2 regions of the Brevibacillus soli genome follow, and region 2 is predicted to be linked to the other one. Evidence: riboswitches for the same ligand, from Rfam matches in the RefSeq annotation. Region 2 holds a riboswitch; the other holds the start of a gene.
What was found. A riboswitch is a leader RNA that binds a small molecule or an ion and turns the genes downstream of it on or off. The one in region 2 is predicted to bind lysine.
Positions count from the first base shown of each region.

Region 1 (4,416 bases), on a different contig from region 2:
TGTTTCGCTTCTTCAATGACAGCCTCTTCGTCTTTTTCGCTCCACAGACCTTTTGCTTCCAGGAACTTGCGGAATCGGATGAGCGGGTCTTTTTGCTCCCACTCGTTTTGTTCTTCGCCGGTACGGTAGCGGGTCGGGTCATCACCGGCCATGGTGTGCGGACCGTAGCGATAGGTCAAGGCTTCGATCAGGGTAGCGCCCTCGCCGCTGATTCCGCGCTCGCGAGCATCTTGAACCGCTTTGTAAACAGCAAGGACGTCCATGCCGTCAACGCGGGTGCTAGCAATTCCGGCAGCCTGGGCTTTTACCGCGATGTTTTCCGAAGCGGTTTGCTTTTCGAACGGAACGGAAATGGCATAGCCGTTGTTTTGGGAGAAGAAGATCACCGGCAGCTTGTATACGCCGGCGAAGTTCATGCCTTCGTAGAAATCGCCCTGGGAGGTTGCGCCGTCACCGAAGTAGTTGATCGCGACGCGTTTTTCTCCGCGAAGCTTGTAACCCATTGCGACGCCGGTTGCCTGGGTACATTGAGCCGCGATGATGATTTGCGGCATAAGAACGTTGACACCTTCCGGAATTTGACCGCCGTGGATGTGTCCGCGGGAGTACAGGAATGCCTGGTACATCGGGAAGCCGTGCCATACCATTTGCGGAATGTCACGGTAGCTCGGCAGAATGAAATCTTCTTTGGACAGAGCGGATTCAGAACCGATCATCGCCGCTTCCTGGCCAGCCACAGGCGCGTAAAAGCCAAGGCGGCCCTGGCGGTTCAAGCTGATCGCCCGCTGGTCCCACACGCGGGTAAACACCATTTTGCGCATCAGTTCACGCAGTTCGTCGTCGGAGAGCTTTGGCATCATGTCAGGAGCAACAACGGTTCCGTCTGGCGCAAGAATTTGCAGCGGAGAGTTGTTGCCTGTTTGTTCAACAGCAGTTGTAACGCTCATCACATTCACCTCTTTACTGGATTGGAAGAAAGGCTTGGAAATTTCACTGGAGCTGAAAGTGCTTTCAAACACTTCCGCAATCCCTGTTATACCTCAGCAACAACACCTGTTCTATGTGTTATAGTATTGATATTACAGGGTTTATTTCCGTTCTGTTATCATTTACTATAAAATCTGTATCAATTTTTTTCAAGGATTAGTTTTCCACTGTGACATTTTGAGGTGAGCCCGCCATGTCCGATTATGTAAAACGCACCATTGTAAAAGAAGAGATTCCGAGCATCCATCTCGATGCTCCCCGTCCCGTCAAAATCTATCTGCCCCCCGGATACAACGAGCTTTTGTCCTACCCTGTCGTCTACTGCCAGGACGGCAACGACTTTTTTACGATGGGACGAATCGCAACCATCACCAACCAGCTGATCTTGGAGGAAGGGATGGAACCGGTCATCATCGTGGGTGTATCCGTTGAGCGGAGCAAACGAACCAGCGAATACTCCGCAGCAGGGACGCGCAACCCAGCCTACAAACGGTTCTTTACAGAAGAATTGCTCCCCTGGATCGAGGAGCGGTATCCGGTTCGCCGTGATGCATCCAGCCGCGTGCTCGCTGGCGATTCACTGGGAGGCACGGTATCCCTGCATCTGGCGCTGGATCAGCCGGAGGTGTTCCCCCAAGTGCTATCCCTCTCCGGCGCTTTCTTCCAACCGACTTTGGATCGCATTGCCGTGGAAGAGACTCTTTCCTGGCTAAACATCTGGATGGTGGTTGGACTTGAGGAAACTGCGGTGGAAACCCATATCGGCACCTTTGACTTCGTGGAATGGAACCGGAGGACCCGGGATCTGCTAACCGCAAAGCAGGCGCAAGTCTCCTATCGTGAGAAGCCCGGCAATCACGTGTGGGGCTTGTGGCAAAAGGAACTCCCCGACGGATTGCGCCACTTTTTTACCAGCGGGTTCTCTTCACGTTAATCCGTTTATCTCTTTGATTTCATCATAACGGTATTGTCTGCCGTCGCTTAAGAAGATGCCCTCATGGGTGGCTTTGTCGATCTCGCCTGCGACCTGTCGGGCGTCGGTTAACACGATGTTGACCACCTTGCTCTCATCGCGCTGCATCTGGTTCATCACCAATTGACGCTGTTTCGCTGAAATCACGGATTCATCCCTCTTTTCCCTCAAGGTAACTAGGAATTTCCAAAAGTTAGGCCTTGGAAACAGCCCCTTGGAAAGATTCGGGGCCACGCCCGACGCAGCAAGGGACCCCACTCGGTACTGCTTTCACTATCGCCAAGTGGGTGGAGCGTTAGCTATGGTCGGGTGGGTTTTTCATGGACACTCATAGTATTTCTTATCGGAAATGGATTTACTCTCTTCTTGATGGGGGGTAGGGGAAATACGATCGTATATTTTTACCTGTTGACGTATTTTTTTAACCTTGCTATACTCAACAGCGTTGCACAGATGATTTCCTCAAGTAAATAATCAAAATCCTCATCGCAGTTCGGGGTGAGGTAGAGGTTGCGGGATTCATCAGTAGCCGGCAGGAGACTACGTGGGGTCAATGAACGCCGGTGAAAGGGAAAACCGCCGAAGCATGAACATGCCACATCGTGTTCATGCTGGGGCTGCATCGAACAGGTGCAGAACTGTCACAGGTGCGTCTCACCTGTGGAGCACTATCTTTTTTCGAACTGGATGCGGGTTTCCCATGGGAAACGCCGTGAACACACGTTCATCGGTGTTTTTTTATTTTTCCAACAGGAGGACTTATTCATGAATCAAACAAACAAATGGGGCTTTTGGCTGCTGACTGCCTTTGTGGTTGGCAACATGGTCGGCTCCGGTATTTTCATGCTGCCGAGCACGCTGGCTCAATCCGCCAGTCCGCTTGCTGTCATCATTGCCTGGCTGCTTACAGGCTTGGGCGTGCTTATGATCGCATTTGTCTTTGGAAATCTGTCGCTACGCCGTCCGGAGTTGACGGCTGGTCCGCAAAGCTATGCGCGTGCCATGTTCCAGTCGCCGCGCGCGGGCAATATGGCCGGTTACAGCATGGTCTGGGGATACTGGGTGGCCAACTGGGCGGGAAACGTCGCCATCATCACCACCTTTGCCGGTTATCTCTCCACCTTTTTCCCTGTGATGCGTGATGAAACCGTGCTGTTTACCCTCTCTTCCTTCCCGATCGAAAAAGGGAAACTGACCACCTTCCTGGTTTGCACCGTCTTGTTGTGGGGAATTCACACCCTGCTCGTCCGCGGTTTGAACGGGGCGGGAAAATTGAACTTCCTGTCCACCGCCACCAAGGTATTGGGCTTTGTTCTGTTCATCTGTGCATGTCTGTTAGCGTTTGACAGCGCCAACATGGGCTCTTTCTACACGCCAGTCGAAGATGAAAACGGCGTCATGCAAAACCTGTCCGGCCAAATCAACCTGGCGATGATCTCCACCCTGTGGGCGTTTGTGGGAATTGAGTCTGCCGTTGTGCTTTCGGGACGCGCCCGTTCCCAACGTGACGTGCGTTCCGCTACGATTGTCGGCTTGTTGATTGCCGTCACCATTTACATGGGGATCAGCCTGCTCACCATGGGCGTACTTCCGCTTGAACAGTTGAAAGCATCCGACAAACCGTTGGTTGACGCGCTTTCCCTGGTCATTGGTAATTCCGGCGCCACCATCATGGCCGTACTGGCGATCGTCTCCTTGACCGGTTCGTCGATCGGTTGGATCCTGCTTGGCTCGGAACCGCCTTTCCAGGCAGCTCGTGCCGGCATGTTCCCTGCCTTTTTCGGCAAAGTGAACAAAAACGGCAGCCCGGTCGGTTCTCTGACCGTAACCAACATCATGTCACAAATGTTTATCTTCTCGACGATTTCCGGCACCATTGCCGAGGCGTTCAGCTTTGTCATTACCATAGCTACACTGGCTACTCTGCTTCCGTATCTGGTTTCTGCCATCTACCAGCTAAAGCTGGTGTTGACCGGGGAAACCTATCAGCAGCAAAGCGGTTCACGTATCAAGGACGCTCTCATCGCGATCCTGGCCATGGCCTTCTCGGTATGGGTTATCAAAACCGGTACGTCCGATATGAAAACGCTCTTGTTTGGCCTCTGCTTGTATCTCGTCGGATTCCTGCTTTACCCGCTGATGCAGCCGCGTCGGAAACCGGATGCTTCCGAGTCTGCACAAGTCGCGATGGAAACGAAATAATCACGGAAAAACAAGGACCGGGTTCTAGAGGCAACCCGGTCCGCTTTTACTTTTTCTCCTTCCGTTCCTGTAAGAGAGATAACAAGGTAAGGATATCCCCCGCCAATACCAAGACAGCAGCCAGGATTGCAAGATCTTCCGTCGACCACTCTCCCTGTTTCCCCACGCGGTCACCGCCCCTATTGCCTATTTTCCCTTACAGTGTATGAACAGATGTCCGGCTCGTGACCGGGCTCCTGTACTGTTTGAATGGA
Region 1 covers NZ_JBIYSM020000029.1:45,964-50,379, reverse strand. The annotation lists gene pdhA (pyruvate dehydrogenase (acetyl-transferring) E1 component subunit alpha) at 1-947, opposite strand, end outside; gene ACE99V_RS13205 (alpha/beta hydrolase) at 1,181-1,921, shown strand; gene ACE99V_RS13200 (hypothetical protein) at 1,913-2,107, opposite strand; lysine riboswitch at 2,457-2,639, shown strand; gene ACE99V_RS13195 (amino acid permease) at 2,726-4,162, shown strand.
Region 1: it holds a riboswitch for lysine, as region 2 does, so the genes downstream of both, ACE99V_RS13195 (amino acid permease) here and dapD (2,3,4,5-tetrahydropyridine-2,6-dicarboxylate N-acetyltransferase) in region 2, are expected to answer to the same signal.

Region 2 (4,416 bases):
AATTCCTGGCTTCGTCGCCACCTGGCCGACCGGGTATTCCGGAGCGATGTGCAAAGCGAAGATCTCGTCCGGTCGCCATTCGCAGAACTCCCGGCTCGAAAGCATCGGCTTCGCCCCGCCCGGCCCTTCTTCCGCCGGTTGAAAGATAAACAACAGGTCATCGTCAATCGGATGGTGAACAAAATGCGTGAGAATCCCCAAGGCAATCGCCATGTGCATGTCGTGACCGCAGGCGTGCATGTATCCTTCATGCTTGGAACGGAAAGGATAGGACGTCTCTTCCGGAATGGGCAGACCGTCCATGTCGGTGCGCCATGCAAGCATTTTGGACGGGTTCATTCCCGCCAGCTTGACGAGGATGCCGGTTCGCCATGTTCTGATCTGCAGACGCTCCTGCGGCAGCCCGGCAAGGTAGTTCAGCAGGTACTCCTGGGTTTTGAACTCCTGAAAGCCGGGTTCGGGAATCCGGTGCAGGTCGCGGCGAATCTGGACGAACGAAGGCGTCGTTGTCATAAAGGATCACGCTCCCTTGGCTGCGCCCAGTTCTGCCAGTTGGCGCGAAAACACGTCCACAAACCGGTCCACGTCTTCCTTTGTCAGTGTCAAAGGGGGAAGCAGTCGAACGATCGTCTTTTGTGTGATGTCGACCAGGATGCCCTCTGCCAGCAGGTTTTGCTGCAGGCGGCTGGCTTCCTCCGGTTGGGCGTTCAGTGAAATGCCCACCATCATGCCTTTGCCGCGAATATCGCGAAGCACAGCGGTAAAGCTGCGGCCGAGCTCATGCAGCCGCTCCCACAGGTAGGACATCACTTCGTTGGATTGGGTCTGGAACACCGGGTCAAGCACCACGTCCAGCACGGCATTTCCAAGCGCAGCGCTGAGCGGCGCCGGTGCAAAGGTAGTGCCGTGGTCCCCAGGCTTGAACAGGTTCATCAGCTTCTCGCCGGCGATCACACCGCCAAGCGGCAGCCCGCCGCCGACACCTTTTGCAAACAGAATCAGATCGGGCGTTACACCGGCATGCTGATAGGCGAAAAAGCGCCCGGTACGTCCGATCCCCGTCTGGATCTCGTCCATGCAAAACAGCATGCCTTCCTGCCGGCAGATCGCTTCCACGTCACGCAGATAGGCTTCGCCAAGCGGCACCACGCCGCCTGAACCCAGCACCGGTTCCATCAGTACCGCAGCCGGTTTCGCCTCCCGGCAGAGGCTCTTCAGCTGCTCCGCATCCTCCGCATCCAGCTCATACACCGGAAACGACGGCTGAGGAAAATCCTGGTAGACGTGCGGCTGTCTGGTCAGGCGAATCGCGCCGAGCGTTCGGCCGTGGAAACTGTTGCGCAGCACCACGATGCCTTGCCGTCCGGCACCTCCAGCAACCGTCCATTTGTGAATCAGCTTGATCGCCGCCTCCGTCGCTTCTGCACCCGAGTTGGTAAAGAACACTTTTCCCTTCACACTGTGCTCGACAAGCCGCTGGGCCAGTCGGATGGCAGGTGTATTGAGGAAGAGGTTGGAGATGTGCAAGAACTTCTCCCCCTGTTCCCGCAAGGCCTGCATCACTTGCGGATGGGAATGACCGAGGACGTTGACCGCCAGGCCGGTAAACAAATCGAGATACGCCTTGCCATCCGTGTCGTACAGATGGTTTCCCTCGCCTTTTGCAATGGCGATCGGCAGGCGTTTATAAGTAGAGATGATATACTGTTCATCTAGCGAACGCCAATCCATATGCCCTCTCCTCTACTATTGCATGGCTTCGGCTGAAACTTTTACAGCTGTCTGAGCTCCTGCTTGATTTCCGTCTTGGACTTGGTCTTTTCGTCAATTTGTTTGATGATACGCGCAGGTGTGCCCGCCACGACTACATGGGGCGGTACATCTTCAATTACGACGGCGCCTGCGGCGACAACGGAGCCTTTTCCGACGCGAACGCCTTCCAGAATCACAGCGTTGGCCCCCACGACAACGTCATCTTCAACCACAACCGGCAGTGCCGACGGCGGTTCAATTACGCCGGCGATCACCGCGCCTGCACCAATGTGGCAGTTCTTGCCGATCGTGCCGCGTCCGCCGACCACTGCGTTCATGTCGATCATCGTGCCTTCACCGATCACTGCGCCGATGTTAATCACCGCGCCCATCATGATGACCGCGTTATTGCCGATCGACACCTGATCGCGAATGATCGCGCCCGGTTCGATACGCGCCTGGATATTTTTCGTCTCGAGAAGCGGGATGGCCGAATTGCGGCGGTCGCTCTCCACAACGTAATCGGCAATTTTCCCCTGGTTTTGTTCCAGTACAGGCTGAAGCTCCTTCCACTCACCAAACACAACGCCTGTGTTTCCCGTAATGAACGTCTTCGCATTCGGACCGAAGTCGATCCCCTCCAGTTCCCCTTTCAGGTACACCTTTACCGGCGTCTTCTTTTCGCTTTTTTGAATAAACGAAATAATTTCATGCGCATCCATCATGTTCACTGGGATGTCCTCCTTTGAAATGGGTATAGCAAAAAAGCAATGAGTAGAACGCTAGTACTCATTGCTCTTCAAGCTGCAAGCAAATCATTCAATAGCGCTCCATGAAAGCAAGCCTTTCATGACAGGGCGATCGTTGTTCACGAGAACCCCAGCTTCCACTGCCCGGGGATGCAGTCAAAGCTTCGGCGCATTGGCCTTTCCGTCCTTTTGTCGATTCCCCGCGACCCGTAAAATGACGTACTCATCCGCTGCGCACCTCTATTAGGATGACCATATGGAATTGCTTTTAACTGTACCAAAATCCTCCGAGTGTGGCAACTGCACTCGCGATTTCTTCGAAAATTTCCTAGTTCGACAATTTTCACTTTTCATCCGTAAGGGATCAGTGATACACTTAAGCCCCATCTTTTTTGAAAGGAATGGATACCATGCAGTTGACGAGCGAGCAGCTTTACGTCAGGGGATACAAAAGCGAGGACGCAGCCCCATTGTTGCAGCTGCGTCTTCGCAATCGAGATTTTTTTCTTCCGTTTGAACCGATCCGCCCTCCCTCCCACTACACACTGGAAGCGCAGCAGGAGTTTATCGCGGCCGCCATTCGAGATTTTGAATGCGGAACAGGATACGGGTATGGGAGGACCATCTGATCTTCGCCATGACTTATGAAGATTGGACAAGCCGCTCCTAGGATTCCCCCAGCTCTCTCAGACGCTGCAAAATCCTGCGCTTGCGGTACAGCATCATGCCTGCTTCCGCCACGTCCTGAACTGCGGAACGATTCAAATACGCCCCGAACAATATGCCGGCGATCGGCACCATCTGGAACAGCTTCTTCCAGCCAAAGTTTTCGGTGTAAGTCATAATCACTTCCCGCCACCCTTGCAGCTGCGCAAGAGTCTGACTGCGAACGGTTTGCGCGTCAAAGGCGGCCAATTCCTCCAAGATCGCCTTTTTGCCGACGATATCAGAGGAGGAGAACTGCAGGCATTTAATCACGAACATCCGCTCTCTCTTTTCCTCCGGCCGATAGCCGTAACAGAGGGCCATTTCCTGCAGCACCTTGAGGGAAGTGCCGACCAGGAGCGGAATATCGACCGCAAGCGTGAACAAGCCGCCAATGCCTGTCGTCGCTCCCTGTACGGTGGCGAACGCAGCACGGGAATGGCGCAAGTCTCGTGCAACCGCATCCATCGTTGCCAGGGGGAGTCTGGATACCTCTGTCGATGAGAGGGGCTCCCTTGCAGTGCCTGTCGGCAGGTACGGCTGGAAGCGCTCATACACGGCTTTTTCCTGGACCAGGTAAGTACCGCCGTGCTCCAGATAACTGGCAATCTCGTCCACAGCCGCTCCCAGTTTTTCCTGAACCGCGGCAGGTGTATACCGATCCAGCAGCACGAACGGCAGGCGGCCGAGCTTCTCCCAAAACCACAAGTCTTTTTGCTCCCGCTCCCATTTCTCTATCTCCGAATAAGCCTGCTCCAATGTTTCCCGCGTCTCCACATTTCCCACTCCTTACTTCGGACGCTTTAGCCTGCACTGATTGCGCAGGAGCTGTTTTACATGATCTTCCAATTCAGTCGATGAAGAGAAGCAGAGAAATTCCGAAACCTCCCTGACGATCCCCAGCTTTTCGTGCTTCACCAGCGATCCTTCCAATCGAAAACCGAACTTTTCGAGTACGTTCCGCATCTCTTCCCTCACCACGCACACTTCCTTCTCCTCATTTGGAGAAAAAAGCCCTCGCTTGAAGCAAGGGCCGCTCTCCTCTATTTTACAACAAAGGTGGCAGAAAAGGTCTGTTCGCGCTCGACCGTGTCCACTTCTTTCTCAAAGGTAGAAAGGCGGGCATATACGCCGCACGTACGGTATGCGAGCTTGTGGGTGACATGAATGGTATAGGTGCCAGGCTTGTTCCCGTTGTCCGCGATAATCT
Region 2 covers NZ_JBIYSM020000060.1:12,668-17,083, reverse strand. The annotation lists gene ACE99V_RS18655 (N-acetyldiaminopimelate deacetylase) at 1-513, opposite strand, end outside; gene ACE99V_RS18650 (aspartate aminotransferase family protein) at 520-1,731, opposite strand; gene dapD (2,3,4,5-tetrahydropyridine-2,6-dicarboxylate N-acetyltransferase) at 1,773-2,483, opposite strand; lysine riboswitch at 2,568-2,752, opposite strand; gene ACE99V_RS18640 (GNAT family protein) at 2,912-3,130, shown strand; gene ACE99V_RS18635 (EcsC family protein) at 3,168-3,983, opposite strand; gene ACE99V_RS18630 (hypothetical protein) at 3,996-4,172, opposite strand; gene ACE99V_RS18625 (hypothetical protein) at 4,250-4,416, opposite strand, start outside.